Regions from separate parts of the Roseovarius sp. EL26 genome, predicted to be linked through region 1. Evidence: riboswitches for the same ligand, from Rfam matches in the RefSeq annotation. Region 1 holds a riboswitch; each other region holds the start of a gene.

What was found. Region 1 has a riboswitch for cobalamin ahead of D9A02_RS08290 (DUF1636 domain-containing protein). Riboswitches for the same ligand answer to the same signal wherever they lie in the genome.
Region 2: linked by a shared signal. The riboswitch ahead of D9A02_RS17685 (hypothetical protein) and the one ahead of D9A02_RS08290 (DUF1636 domain-containing protein) in region 1 are both predicted to bind cobalamin.
Region 3: linked by a shared signal. The riboswitch ahead of D9A02_RS00190 (CbtB domain-containing protein) and the one ahead of D9A02_RS08290 (DUF1636 domain-containing protein) in region 1 are both predicted to bind cobalamin.
Region 4: linked by a shared signal. The riboswitch ahead of D9A02_RS15605 (aromatic ring-hydroxylating dioxygenase subunit alpha) and the one ahead of D9A02_RS08290 (DUF1636 domain-containing protein) in region 1 are both predicted to bind cobalamin.

The regions. Positions count from the first base shown of each region.
Region 1 covers NZ_OUMZ01000007.1:101,288-104,492, forward strand. Annotated here, with positions in the region: gene D9A02_RS08280 (ABC transporter substrate-binding protein) at 1-235, opposite strand, end outside; gene D9A02_RS08285 (ABC transporter ATP-binding protein) at 232-1,041, opposite strand; gene D9A02_RS08290 (DUF1636 domain-containing protein) at 1,038-1,445, opposite strand; cobalamin riboswitch at 1,547-1,760, opposite strand; gene pncB (nicotinate phosphoribosyltransferase) at 1,829-3,121, opposite strand.
Region 2 covers NZ_OUMZ01000007.1:1,958,953-1,962,157, reverse strand. Annotated here, with positions in the region: gene D9A02_RS17695 (GlxA family transcriptional regulator) at 1-291, shown strand, start outside; gene D9A02_RS17690 (inositol monophosphatase) at 288-1,154, opposite strand; cobalamin riboswitch at 1,286-1,489, shown strand; gene D9A02_RS17685 (hypothetical protein) at 1,595-1,864, shown strand; gene D9A02_RS17680 (GNAT family N-acetyltransferase) at 1,941-2,414, shown strand; gene D9A02_RS17675 (AraC family transcriptional regulator) at 2,591-3,205, shown strand, end outside.
Region 3 covers NZ_OUMZ01000001.1:29,161-32,365, reverse strand. Annotated here, with positions in the region: gene smc (chromosome segregation protein SMC) at 1-1,190, opposite strand, end outside; gene D9A02_RS19095 (hypothetical protein) at 1,304-1,537, opposite strand; cobalamin riboswitch at 1,535-1,756, shown strand; gene D9A02_RS00190 (CbtB domain-containing protein) at 1,792-1,956, shown strand; gene D9A02_RS00185 (CbtA family protein) at 1,960-2,640, shown strand; gene D9A02_RS00180 (hypothetical protein) at 2,698-3,205, shown strand, end outside.
Region 4 covers NZ_OUMZ01000007.1:1,577,700-1,580,904, reverse strand. Annotated here, with positions in the region: gene D9A02_RS15610 (hybrid-cluster NAD(P)-dependent oxidoreductase) at 1-11, opposite strand, end outside; gene D9A02_RS15605 (aromatic ring-hydroxylating dioxygenase subunit alpha) at 15-1,241, opposite strand; cobalamin riboswitch at 1,354-1,557, opposite strand; gene D9A02_RS15600 (FAD-binding oxidoreductase) at 1,673-2,983, opposite strand; gene D9A02_RS15595 (glutamine synthetase family protein) at 2,988-3,205, opposite strand, start outside.

The DNA of each region.
Region 1 (3,205 bases):
TGCCATGGCGCATCTCTTCGTCCAGCGTTTTCCAACCAGAAATGCCGGTGTAACCGACCATGCGATCCGCAAGGCCCAGAACCAGCATCATTTCGGTCAGGTTGACATCGTTTGAAATGGCGGCCTTGGGTGGAGTCTTAAAAGTGACCTCGCGGTCACAGCTTTGAACGGTGGTTTCGGCAAGGGCTGATCCGGCAATAACGGACAGGCCAAAAGCGAAAGCGGATGTTTTCATTGAAGTTCCTCTAGTTGAGTCGATGTGGATGGAAGTTGGTAAGACAGATAGGGCTTGCGACTGATGCTCAGCTCTTCGCGTCGGGCGTGAACCTGAAAGGTGTCCGCGACGATGGCATCCTGAAGGACGTCATCAGGATGGCCAAAACCCTGCGGTTGCCCGTTTTTGAGGACGAGAATGCGGTCACAGATATCGCTGGCAAGGTTCAGATCGTGCAGCGAGGTTATGATGGTCAGGTCCAGCTCGCTGATCAATTGCAGCACCTCAAGCTGATGGCGGATGTCGAGGTGGTTGGTTGGTTCATCAAGCACCAGAATTTGGGGTTCCTGTGCCAGCGCGCGCGCGACCATCACCCGCTGACGTTCACCGCCCGACAGTGTGGACAGGCTGCGCCCTGCCAGATTGCGCAATCCCAGCCGGTCGAGCGCGTTCTCGATCACCTGAGCGTCATGTTGTCCGGGACGGGCAAATCCCTGGCGATGGGGTACCCGGCCCAAGGCGACGATTTCGCGCACGGTCAGAGCGAAATCAGTGGGTTGTTCTTGCAGAACCGCAGCAACCTTGCGGGCCACCTGACGGTGGGACAGCGCATTGAGCGATATGTCGTCAATCAGGATTTTCCCGCGTAAGGGCCGATGGAAGCCATAGATCAGACGTAGCAACGTGGTTTTGCCCGCGCCATTGGGGCCCACTACGCCCATGACTTGTCCGGCTTGAAGATCAAAGCTTGTCTCATGCAGCAAGAGCGGGCTACGGCGGTGGGGGGCGAACGCGACCTGATCGATCTTGAGTGATGCAGCCTTCATGAGGCTTTCTCCAAGCTGTCTTGCAAAGCCTGAAAGGCAGCGGGAATGCGGGCGAGTGTGGACTTGCGGAGCTTTCCAGGGCGATCCAGTGAACTACACCAGCCGTCATCAAGCGTAGCGTATTGCTGCGCAAAGGTGATCAGATCTGCGATGTCGTGGTCAGGCTCTATATCGCCAAAAAGATAGGTCGCTTTGTTTTTACCGTGATAGGCCACCGTGCAAGGGCGGCTGCACCCCGCCATACAGGCCACTTCGGCAATGTCGAAACTTGCGGGCAAATCGTCACCAGCCGCCGCGAGAGCGGCGCGCAATTGCGCGATCAACTCATAACCGGGGCGGTTGGTCTTGTCTTTGTGGCGGCAAGAGGTGCAAACCGTAATGCGGTGAGAACAGGATTGGGACATTAATTCCTCCACAATCAGTCGGGGAGGAATGGAAACCTGTCATATCTGCGGCAAAAGCCGAATAAGCCATCTTGGCATCCTTCCTAGGCACCCCGCCCGGGTTGAAGTTGCGTTTCGATGGCAGGTCTCCTGACTCGCGGCTTGTAGTCCCACCCGACCTTCCCAGGTTTTCACCCAGTGGTCTTTCGGGGGGCACACCGCTTACAGTTGCGGGGGCAGTCATGGAATTGGCGCCTAAAAGGCTACACCGCACCACGTTCCCTTTTCATCCCGGTTTGCGCTGTGCGCCCGGGAACCATCGGGCAGGAGCATTCGGCTGATTGGTTGCATATGTCAACCGAATTGTGTGTGGGTGGTACGGGTAGACAGAGAGGGGCGGTGTCTTACACCACGACCTCCAATTTGTCCTGTTCGCCGACTTTGAACACCTTTTTGTAACGCGCGATCTGATCGTCGGGGCCCATGGCTTTGTTTGGGTTGTCAGACAGTTTGACGGTGGGTTGCCCGTTGGCTTTGACCGCTTTGCAAACCAGACTGAAAGGCGAGAGGGAATCGTCCGTCGTCAGGCCGCGGAAATCATTGGTCATCAACGTACCCCAACCGAACGAGGTTTGGACCCGGCCATCAAACTGGTTGTGTAGCTCGATGATCTTGGCTGTATCCAACCCATCGGAAAAGATGATGCGTTTTTGCTTGGGGTCTTCGCCCTGCGATTTCCACCAGTTGATCGCGGTTTCCGCACCGGTGGCGGGATCGCCGCTGTCGATGCGAATGCCAGTCCAACCAGCGAGCCAGTCGGGTGCATTGTCAAAAAAGCCCTGACTGCCATAGGTGTCGGGTAGGATAATGCGCAAGTTGCCGTCGTGTTCATCGTGCCAATCGGAGAGAACATCGTAGGGGGCCTGCGCTAAGGTGGCATCGTCTTTGGCCAATGCGGCGTAAACCATAGGCAATTCATGTGCGTTGGTGCCGATCGCCTCAAGATCGCGGTTCTTGGCAATCAGACAGTTTGATGTCCCCTTGAACTTTGTCCCCAAGCCTTCGGTCATTGCCTGCACGCACCAGTCTTGCCATAGGAATGAATGCCGCCGCCGGGTGCCGAAATCGGCGATGTTCAACCCCTCGATCGGGCGCAGTTGATCGACCTTTTCCCACAGCTTGGTCATGGCGCGGGCATAGAGCACCTGCAGTTCAAAACGTTTCATGTCATGTAGCACAGCGCGCGAACGCAGCTCCATCAACACCGCCAAGGCGGGGATTTCCCACATCATGACCTCGGGCCAGGAGCCTTCAAACGTGAGCTCATACTGACCATCGCGTTTCTCAAGGTGGTAGGGCGGCAGTCTGAGTTGCTCAAACCACTCCATGAATTCAGGCGTGAACATCTGGCGTTTGCCATAGAACGTGTTGCCGCGCAGCCAAGTGCTTTCGCCCCGGCTGAGTGACAGGGACCTGATATGATCCAGCTGCTCGCGCAATTCGCCCTCGTCGACCAGTTCGGCCAGACGAATGGATTTGCTCCGGTTGATCAGGGAAAATGTGACCTGCGTGTCGGGTTTGTTGCGAAACACCGACTGGCACATCAGCAGTTTATAGAAATCCGTGTCGATCAAAGACCTGACAATCGGGTCGATCTTCCATTTGTGGTTCCACACGCGGGTGGCGATATCGACCATTGGGGGCCTCCGGGATCTTGCGTTCAGATCGTTAAAGCAAAGCGGGAAGAAAGAGACAAGAGGCGGAGAGGATTGTGCGATCTG
Region 2 (3,205 bases), 1.9 Mb from region 1:
TTTATGTCGGAAAACATCGAAGAGCCGTTGTCGACCAAAGAGGTTGCTTCAAAGGTCGGGATCTCCACGCGCCAACTGGAGCGGCTGTTCATGCGTTATCTGCAAAGCACGCCCAGTAAATACTATCTGGAGATGCGTCTTCAACGGGCGCGAAATTTGTTGCTGCAAAGTGAGCGATCCGTGACGGAAATTGCAGTGGCCACCGGGTTTCGGTCAACCACGCATTTTGCACGGGTATATCGCGGGTTCTTTGGGGTGTCGCCAACGGCCCAGCGGGCGCGGTTGACCTAAAGTTCCAACAAAAAGGCAAACGTCTCGTGCACTGCGGACCAAGCGGCCTCATTGTTGGCAGTGAGTAAGAAACCTTGGGGAGTGCCTGCGTTATAGCCGGCTCCATCCAACATGCGCGCTACGCCTCCCGCTTCCTGACAGGCGATGATTCCAGCGGCGTGATCCCACGGAGTCATCATCGCGGACAGGCAAAAGTCAGCCCCACCCTGCGCTAATGTGCGATATTCATGGCACGAGCAATTGAGCACCTGCGTGCGGGCAAATTGTGGCAGGTGGGGTGCAAGGGCCTGTTGCACGTTCTGGGGCATCAGGTGCAGGTGGATAAAGCCGGACATGTTTTTGGGGTTTTCTTCGCTACCCATCCGCAGGGGGCGCGGGGTTCCGGCCTGCCGCACTTTGTGGGCGCCATTGCCCGTGCTGGCACTGATCCAGTCGTCGCGCACCGGATCATAGAGTAGGCCAAAGATCGGCGCACCAAAGCGGGTGACCGACAAGATCACACCAAACAGCGGCAGATCATTGGAAAAGTTCCAAGTGCCATCCAAAGGGTCGAGCAGGATGCAAAATTCAGCCTCGGCAATCTGGGTGCGGATGTCTGGGTGCTCGGAGGCTGATTCTTCACCCACGATCAACGCATGAGGGAACATCTGTTGTAGTCCGCGCCGCAACATTGCCTCGGCGGCGAGGTCGGCCTGCGTGACCAGATCGAATCGACCGGATTTTTGAGTGACATCCTGCACGCCGTGATTTTGAAAAAGTGGCATGATTTCAGTGCGGGCGGTGCGGCGCACCAGATTGATAACACTGGTTTCCTGTGCCTTGGTCAGCGGTGATGTGAGGGCAACGGGCAGGGATGTGGTCATCAAAAACTCCGGTTCATGCTACCTTTACTTGCATGCCACCGGTAATGGAAAAGTGCAACTTGCAACGTTTTGTTCAGTTCCGAGATGGGATGAAATGTGTCGCTTTCTGACGTGTCCTACCTTTGCGACCTGCTAGGGTTATGGTCTGAGGTGCCACCTTTCGCGAGGTGGAGAATTGGGAAGCTGGTGAGAGACCAGCGCTGCCCCCGCAACGGTAAATGCAGGAGGCGACCTGACAGAATGTCACTGGGATAGCTCCCGGGAAGGCGTCAGATCGCACGGTTGAAAAACCACCTGTCTAAGCCCGGAAACCAGCCTTGGAGTACGTCAAACCGCGGAGGGCGGTGCGGGCGGAAACAGTCAGGTTGTTGTATCCGGCATTTCCCCCGACCCCCTTTCGTCCCAATTCAGCCCGGGGTGTGGCTGGGGAGAAGAAGAACATGGTCCTGACACGTATTCTGGATGGATTGGAACAAAGCCCGGCGCAGGGTGCGGATGCGCAAAACATGGCCCGGCTGGGATTTCTTGAGTGGGTGCTGTCCTCGCCCGCGGGGATCACGGCGCAAGATGCCAAAGACGCCTTGTTGCAGCCGGGCATCCAAGATGCCGAAAGTGCCGCGGCACAGGAGTTTGTGACCTTTCTGGAGCAAGCAACGGTGAAAGTGTCCGCGCGCCGCTCACGTCGCAACCGGGCAAGGCAGCTGCATTAACGAAATTAGATCAGCAGGGGGCATCCGCTGTCAACCACCACGATTGAGCGGATGCGTGATCTTTGTATGTCGAGGCATGTTTATTCGTGCGATGACCCCTTCGGATGCCGCCGTTTTGGTGCGGATTTTTCACGATTCTGTTCGTCAGGTCGGGATTGAAGCCTATTCGGCAGAGCAGGTCGCCGTCTGGAGCCCGGCCCCGGCCACGCCAGAGATGTTTTTGCAGCGTGTTTCGGATGGGCGCGATGTTTTTGTTGCGCTGGATGACGGCGGCCAACCCTGCGGGTTCATCGAGCTTGAAAACAACGGCCACATCGATTGTTTTTATTGTCGTCCTGATGTGGTGGGCACCGGCGTTGGCGCGGCTTTGTATGAGACGCTTGAAGCTAAAGCCCGGCAGCTTGACCTGACAGCGCTATCAGTCGAGGCCAGTGAGCGGGCCAAGCGGTTTTTTCTGCAGCGTGGTTATGCCGTGCTGTGCCGGCAGGGCCTTTGTAGGCAGGCTGTGGAACTTCACCATTACCGGATGCAGAAAGTGTTGGAGGCTTGAAGCCAAATGACATGTCTTATCCTAGGGGTTGTTCATAAAGGTGATTGATTGGACCGCTTTGTAAACGGCTGCTTTGCGGGACAAAGTGAGCTTTCACCGCAAATTCATCAAAGACCGCTAAGGCCGCACAGCGGACTTGGTTTGAATTGCGTTACCACACCGACTAGATTGACGATATGCCAGAGGCGCATAGCCCCATCGGTCGCCGTCCGAGTAATGAAGCGACGTTGAAGCACACCGAATTGCTTGGTGGGTTCGATTATCTGCGCGCCGACTATACCAAGCAGACGTTTCCCCGGCATTCACACGAAGAGTATTTGGTCGGCGTTATTGAAGATGGCGTGCATGATGTCTGGTGTCAGGGGGAATGGTGGCACGCCTCCAAGGATGTCGTGGCCACATTTTCACCCGACGAGGCGCATCATGGTGGGCTTGGCGATGCTGACGCTTGGCGACAAACCATCTTCTATTTGCCGCAGAACATTGTGCGCGAGGCCATGGATTGTACAGACAGCACCTATTCCTTTCACCAGCCGTTCAAGCACTCACCCGAAATCGCTGCACGACTGGTAAGGCTACGATCACTGCTGGAAACGAATTCTGACCGTCTATTGCTTGAGCAGGAGGTGTTGGAGACTGTCGGGCAGGTATTTGAAAACCTGTCAGATGCAGAGACCGAAGTACGGACCATTGGCAAAAAAGAACTGGGAGAGATCCACGCCTTCATCCATGACAACATTCAGGGCTCGTTCGACATTTCGACTTTGGCAGGTTTGTCCGGCTTTACCAAA
Region 3 (3,205 bases), on a different contig from region 1:
CGCGCGGCCAGACGGGCGACATCTTCGGTTAGCTGTCCCAGATCAGTTTCGCGTTGTTGCAAAACGGCGGCGGCTTCATGAGCCTCTTCCGAGGCGATCTCCAGACGTTCCTCTTGCCCCTCGCTCGCCTTGATCAGTTCGCGCGCTTCCCATTCCAGACGTTCAATGGTTTCGCCTGCATCGCGGTTCAGGCTGGCCTCGCGCTCAATATCACGGGTCAGCTGTTCAATCCGCGAGGACAGGGTTCCAATCCGGGTGCGGGCATTTTGTTCTTGCTCATTGAGCGTGTCGCGCTGGACTTGCAAACGCTGCAAAACAGCCGCCGCAATCGCTTCTTCCTCGCGTAGGGCTGGCAAGGCATCTTCGGTGTGTATCCGCAACTTGCCTGCTTCGCGTGCAGCCGTTTCCGCACGTGCGGCGGCGGTGACACGTTCGCGCAGTTCGTCGTCTGCCAGTGCACGGGCCAGATCAGCCTCTTTCCAGCGACGGTAAAGCAACAGGCCTTCAGAGCGGCGCAGGTCCTCACCAATGGCGCGATATCGCTGTGCTTGGCGCGCCTGACGGGCCAATTGTGCCAGCTGGGTGGCCAGCTGCTCAATCACATCATCAACACGAGCCAAATTGGTTTCCGCGCCTTTGAGCTTAAGTTCTGCCTCGTGACGGCGCTGATAAAGGCCGGAAATCCCGGCCGCCTCTTCCAAAATCTTGCGGCGTGCTTTGGGTTTGGCATTGATCAGGTCTGTAATCTTGCCCTGACTGACCAGCGCCTGCGAGTGTGATCCGGTTGAGGCATCGGCAAACAGCATCTGCACATCGCGGGCGCGGGCATCCTTACCGTTAACCTTGTAGGCCGATCCAACATCACGGGTGATCCGACGCACCACTTCCAAGTGATCCGCATCATTGAATCCTGCCGGTGCCAGCCGATCAGAGTTGTCCATATGACAAACCACTTCGGCAAAGTTGCGCGCTGGTCGACTGGCCGCACCGGCAAAAATCACATCTTCCATACCGCCGCCACGCATGATGCTGGGGCGGTTCTCGCCCATCACCCAACGCAATGCTTCAAGCAGGTTCGACTTGCCGCAACCGTTTGGCCCGACAACCCCGGTCAAACCATCCGTGATGATCAGATCCGTCGGGTCAACGAAGCTTTTGAAGCCGGTCAGTCTGAGCTTTGAAAAATGCAATGCGTCCCCTTGCGGTTTCTACGGCACGAAATGATTCCAATTCCCGAATATTGTGACGGTGGGAATCACACGCTGTCAACGCATAACCCCACCATATGGGGTAAGTCGCGGAGTTATCCACAAAATATTGCGACTTTTCGCCCATTCGAGTCGAAAATTTCAGTTTCAATCAGAGCGTGGCAGCATTGTCGCCGCGATTCGAATGCCGGAAGAAATCCATCATCTTCCACCCCTATGTCGCCCAGCAATAAAGCGATGTCGGTTTCCATTCGTTGGCTCATTTTCTTGCCTTGAATGAGGGGTGTGCTTTGCAAATCATTCTTGACGAATGCCTTGGCAATCTTCATACCGAATAAAGCAAGGGTCCCCATATGGATGCAAAGCATTCAGGGGATGAATTGGGAATGACGTGATGGTGGACCCATGTAGGGCACTCAATCGTCAGCCGCCCCCGCGACTGTAAGCGGTGAGCCCCTGTCGAAGACCACTGGGTGAATAACCTGGGAAGGCGACAGTAAGGCATCGACCCGCGAGCCAGGAGACCAGCCTTTGCGTGACTGTAATCCACACCTCGGGTGAGAGGTGAAGAAGGAGAAATAAAATGACTGCACTGGTACATTCAGCCGCAAAATCCACCGTATTCCCTGCCGTAGCTGCGATCATTCTGGGCTTTGGCATTGTGACAATGGCTGGCCACGTTCAGGCTAGCGCGCTGCACGACGCCGCACATGACGTGCGTCACGCAACCGGCTTTCCCTGCCACTAAGCCATGTTCCAAAAAATTCTGACCAGCGCGTTGTTCGCTGGATTCTGTACAGGGCTGCTTGCGGCCCTGTTACAGTTGGTTTTTGTGCAACCCGTGCTTTTGCATGCGGAGCTGTACGAAGGTGGTGATCTTGTGCACTTTGGTGCCGCAGCGGTTAGCGCCCATCAGGATCTTGGCGGCATCGATCTGATGCGCGACGGACTGAGCGTGTTGTTCACCGCGCTGATCTATACCGGCTATGCCTTTGTGCTGGTCGCGATGATGAGCATGGCGTCTGAGCGTGGATTCACAGTCAACGCACGCACTGGCTTGATCTGGGGCATTGCGGGTTTCATTGCGATGCATTTCGCGCCTGCATTTTCTCTGCCGCCTGAGGTGCCTGGTGTTGCCGCCGCTGATGTGGCCGAGCGTCAGGTCTGGTGGTGGGCTACCGTTGCAGTCACCGCACTTGGTCTTGGCCTGTTTGCCTTTGGCAAAGGGGTGATCATGTACGTGATCGCTGGCTTGTTGATCGCTGCACCGCATCTTGTGGGCGCGCCGCATCCGGATGAGTTTGCCGGGCCGGTTCCACCGGAAATCGCAGCACTCTTTGCCAGCCGTGCATTGGGTGTTGGATTTGCTGCCTGGGCCTTGCTGGGGACATTCGCCGGATATTTCTGGCAAAAGGAAGCGGCTGACGCTTAAGCGCCTAAACACAACAACGCCCCGGCGGCATCGCCGGGGCACTTGCTTGGAAACGATATGCAAAAACCTTTCTTCCTTTTGATCATCGGGCTGTTCTTTGGCACGGGCTTTGGCTTCATTCTGGCTGCGAGCAGCGGTGCTGAATTCGAAGGTCACGATCATGGTGACCCGGCGCAACACGCCGAAGGTCAAGCCCACGACGGTATGGATCATTCAGCGATGGATCATGCCGCAATGCACAGCAAATTGACGGAGGCCAAGGCACCCCTCCCCGGTCTCGATTTGACCCTGCATCCAGATGGGGCCAGCAGTCGTAATCTGGAGATCAGCCTTGAAAATTTCGCCTTCTCGCCAGAGAACGTGAACGGTGAAAACACCCCCGGCGCAGGTCATGCCCATATCTATGTGGATGGTGTCAAATTGGCGCGCAGCTATGGCCCTTGGTTTCACATCAGCGGCCTGAGCGCAGGCGAGCACGAAATCCGCGTGACCCTGAATGCCAATGACCACAGCCAGTTTGCCATTGATGGCGAACCCGTTGAAGCCAAAGCCACCGTGGTTATCG
Region 4 (3,205 bases), 1.5 Mb from region 1:
AGATCATTCATGACTTACTCCGCTGCCATGGTTTCAGGGGCCAACCGTTCGGCCAAGGTCTCGCAATACCAGCTCACAAACTGGATCACGCCGCTTTCTTGCTTGGGTGAATAGGGGCCGGGCACATAGGCCGGGCTGTTGATGCCCAACTGGTTGTCTTCGACCACACGACGGTCTTCGTCATTGGTTGCCAGCCAGACCTCGGTCAAGCGGTTGAGGTCATAATCCACACCCTCGACCGCATCTTTGTGCACCAGCCACTTGGTGGTCACTTCGGTTTCCGTCGGGCTGACAGGGGTGACACGGAACACAATCGAATGATCCGACAGGAAGTGGTTCCAAGTTGTGGGATAGTGAAATTTCAGCAAGCTGCCTGCATCGGCAAAAGGCGCACGCCCCAACCAGCGCCGAACGGCCACTTTGCCATCCAGCGTGTAGCTTTCCGCACCCTCATTCAGAGGCACCCGCGCCAGACGGTATTGTCCATCGCCATGCAGATAGAATTGCGACGTCAGGCCTGCCGCCTCGCAACGATCAAAGTGCGCCTGCATTTTTGGCGGTGTCTCACCACCCTCAATCCCGGTGATTGATGGATCATCGGGGAAGGTCCTGCACAGCGACGGGTGATTGCCGCCACAGTGGTAACATTCGCGATTATTTTCCCAGACCAGCTTCCAATTGCCGTTCTCGATGATGGTGCTTTCAAAGGCGACCTTGGCATTGCCCAGATCATGCGGCTCCAGATAGGGGCGGGCGATATTGGCAAAGGTGTCGAAATCAGGGGCCTCATCCGCCAGGCAGATGTACACCAACCCGGCCAACTCTCGACAATGCACGGTTTTCAACCCGTGTTTGGTGGGGTCAAACTCTGGCCCCATGTCGCGCGCCCACAAAAGCGATCCGTCCAGTTCATAAGTCCACTGGTGATAGGGACAGACCAGTTTCGGGGCATGGCCTTTGGCGGCCTTGCAGATGACCGACCCGCGATGGCGGCAGGCATTGTGAAACGCCCGGATCTGATTGTCGGCACCGCGCACGATGATCACGCGGTATGCGCCAACCTTATGGGTGACAAAGCTGCCCGGCTTTTCCAGCTCGCAGGCAGGAATTGCAAACAACCATTCACGGTAATGAATGCTTTCGAGATCGGCCTGATAAACATCAGGACTGGTGTAAAAGGCTTGCTCTAGCGCGTGACCTTGTTTGCGCCGGGCCAGCAGCTCGGATGTAGTGGGGTTCATGTTGGCTCTCCTGCCGCACCCCGCGGCTTTGCTTGGGCAGGAAACGGCACGGCCAAGTGAAAAGGCGTCAGGCGAGGACCGACACCATACCAATTGCCCGCATCGCCACCCGCGAATTGACGTTATGCAAGGCTGGTTTCCGGACTTGAGAGGGGCTTTCGCCGGTTGCGACGCCTTCCCGGGGTTCCTCGTCCCAGTGGCGGTGTGTCGCGCCCTTACCTGTCTTACCGTTGCGGGGGCAGTGCCGGAATTTAACCGGCTTCCCAATTCTCTGCACAGCCGGGGGCGATGCAGCACCTTGCATGCTCAAAGTACCACGGTTGCAAGTCGGCAATATCTGAATTGCGACCACGCAGGGATCAAATTGGACGCAGGCAAAGTTTGTGTACGTTTTGTGCGTACAGGCTGTACATCCTGTACGCAATTCTGTCTCAGAACCCCAATCGATCCCGCAGGGCGTACCAGCTCATCGCCAGAACCAACAACGGCGGCCGCAGAGCTGAGCCACCCGGGAAAGGTGAAGTTGGTATACGTGAAAACGTCTCAAAGCCAGAGGCTTCGCCAGCAATCGCTTCTGCCATCAATTGCCCGGCATGGGTCGCAGTGCCGACACCATGCCCAGAATAGCCTGAGGCGCTTAGAATGTTGGGCTGAATTCGTGCCAGATAGGGCATTCGTTTCATCGTGATGGCCAATGTGCCACCCCAAGCGTAATCGATCTTAACATCCTGAAGGTGAGGGAAAATTTCCGTCATTGGCCTGCGAACAAGCGCGCCAATATCCTTGGGGAACCGGTAGCTGTAAGTTTCGCCACCGCCAAACAGCAGACGTTTGTCATGGCTCAGGCGGAAGTAGTTCACAACGAACTTGCTATCGGCCACCGCCACATCTTGTGTCAGCACTTTTGTAGCGTCATCACCCAATGGTTCGGTCGCCGCGATAAAGTTGTTAATCGGCATCACCCGTGACGCGACTTTCTTCTCCAGCCCACCCAGATATCCGTTGCACGCCAGAACAATATGATCAGCTGTGATCGTCCCGTTCTCCGTTTCAACCTTTGCCGGAACCCCGGGTATGATATTGGAAACAAGTGTTTTTTCGTGAATTCGAACACCGGCGGTCTCGGCCGCGCGGGCCAGTCCGATGGCATAGGCCAGTGGATGTAGATGCCCCGCACTCATGTCCAAGCTCCCGCCGACATAAGCCGGTGACGGGCACAGATCTTGCGCCGCAGATTGATCCAGTTTTTCCAGATCAGTGCAGCCGTAACGGTCTTTCAGATGATCCGCATAATCGTGTTCTTCGCGGACTTCTTTTTGCGAAAAACACATATGCGCGATGCCGGGTCTTAGGTGGCATTCGATATTATGTTTAGAAACCAGAGACTTGACAAGATTTTTGGAATCCTCTGCCAAATCCCAAAACTTCAGCGCATCGTCCTGGCCAACCCACTTTTCAATGCTTTCCTGATCGGCCCGTTGCCCACTACCAAGCTGCCCGCCATTTCGGCCCGAGGCCCCAAAGCCCACGCGGTGCGCTTCCAGCAGAACAACATCCAAGCCTTTCTCGGCCAGATGTAACGCCGCAGACAAGCCAGTATATCCGCCGCCCACAATACAAACATCCGCGCGGGTATCGCCAGCTAGCGCCGCCCGATCCTCGGGCAGGGCGGTGCTGTTGGCATACCAACTCTCAGGGTAATGACCTTTGCGGTCATTAGTAAAAAGCAAGTTCAGGGCCATGTGATCAGACGTTCATCAACAGGTGTTCACGTTCCCACGGCGAGATGACCTGCAGGAACTCTTCATATTCCGCGCGTTTCACGATGGAATAAACCCGTGCAAATTCAGGACCTAAGACCTCATGCAGAGCCTTGGCGCCTTCAAACATATCCAGTGCATCGCCCATGACTTGAGGGATATCACCGTCACCCTCGTATGCGTCACCTTTGAACTCGTCGCGTG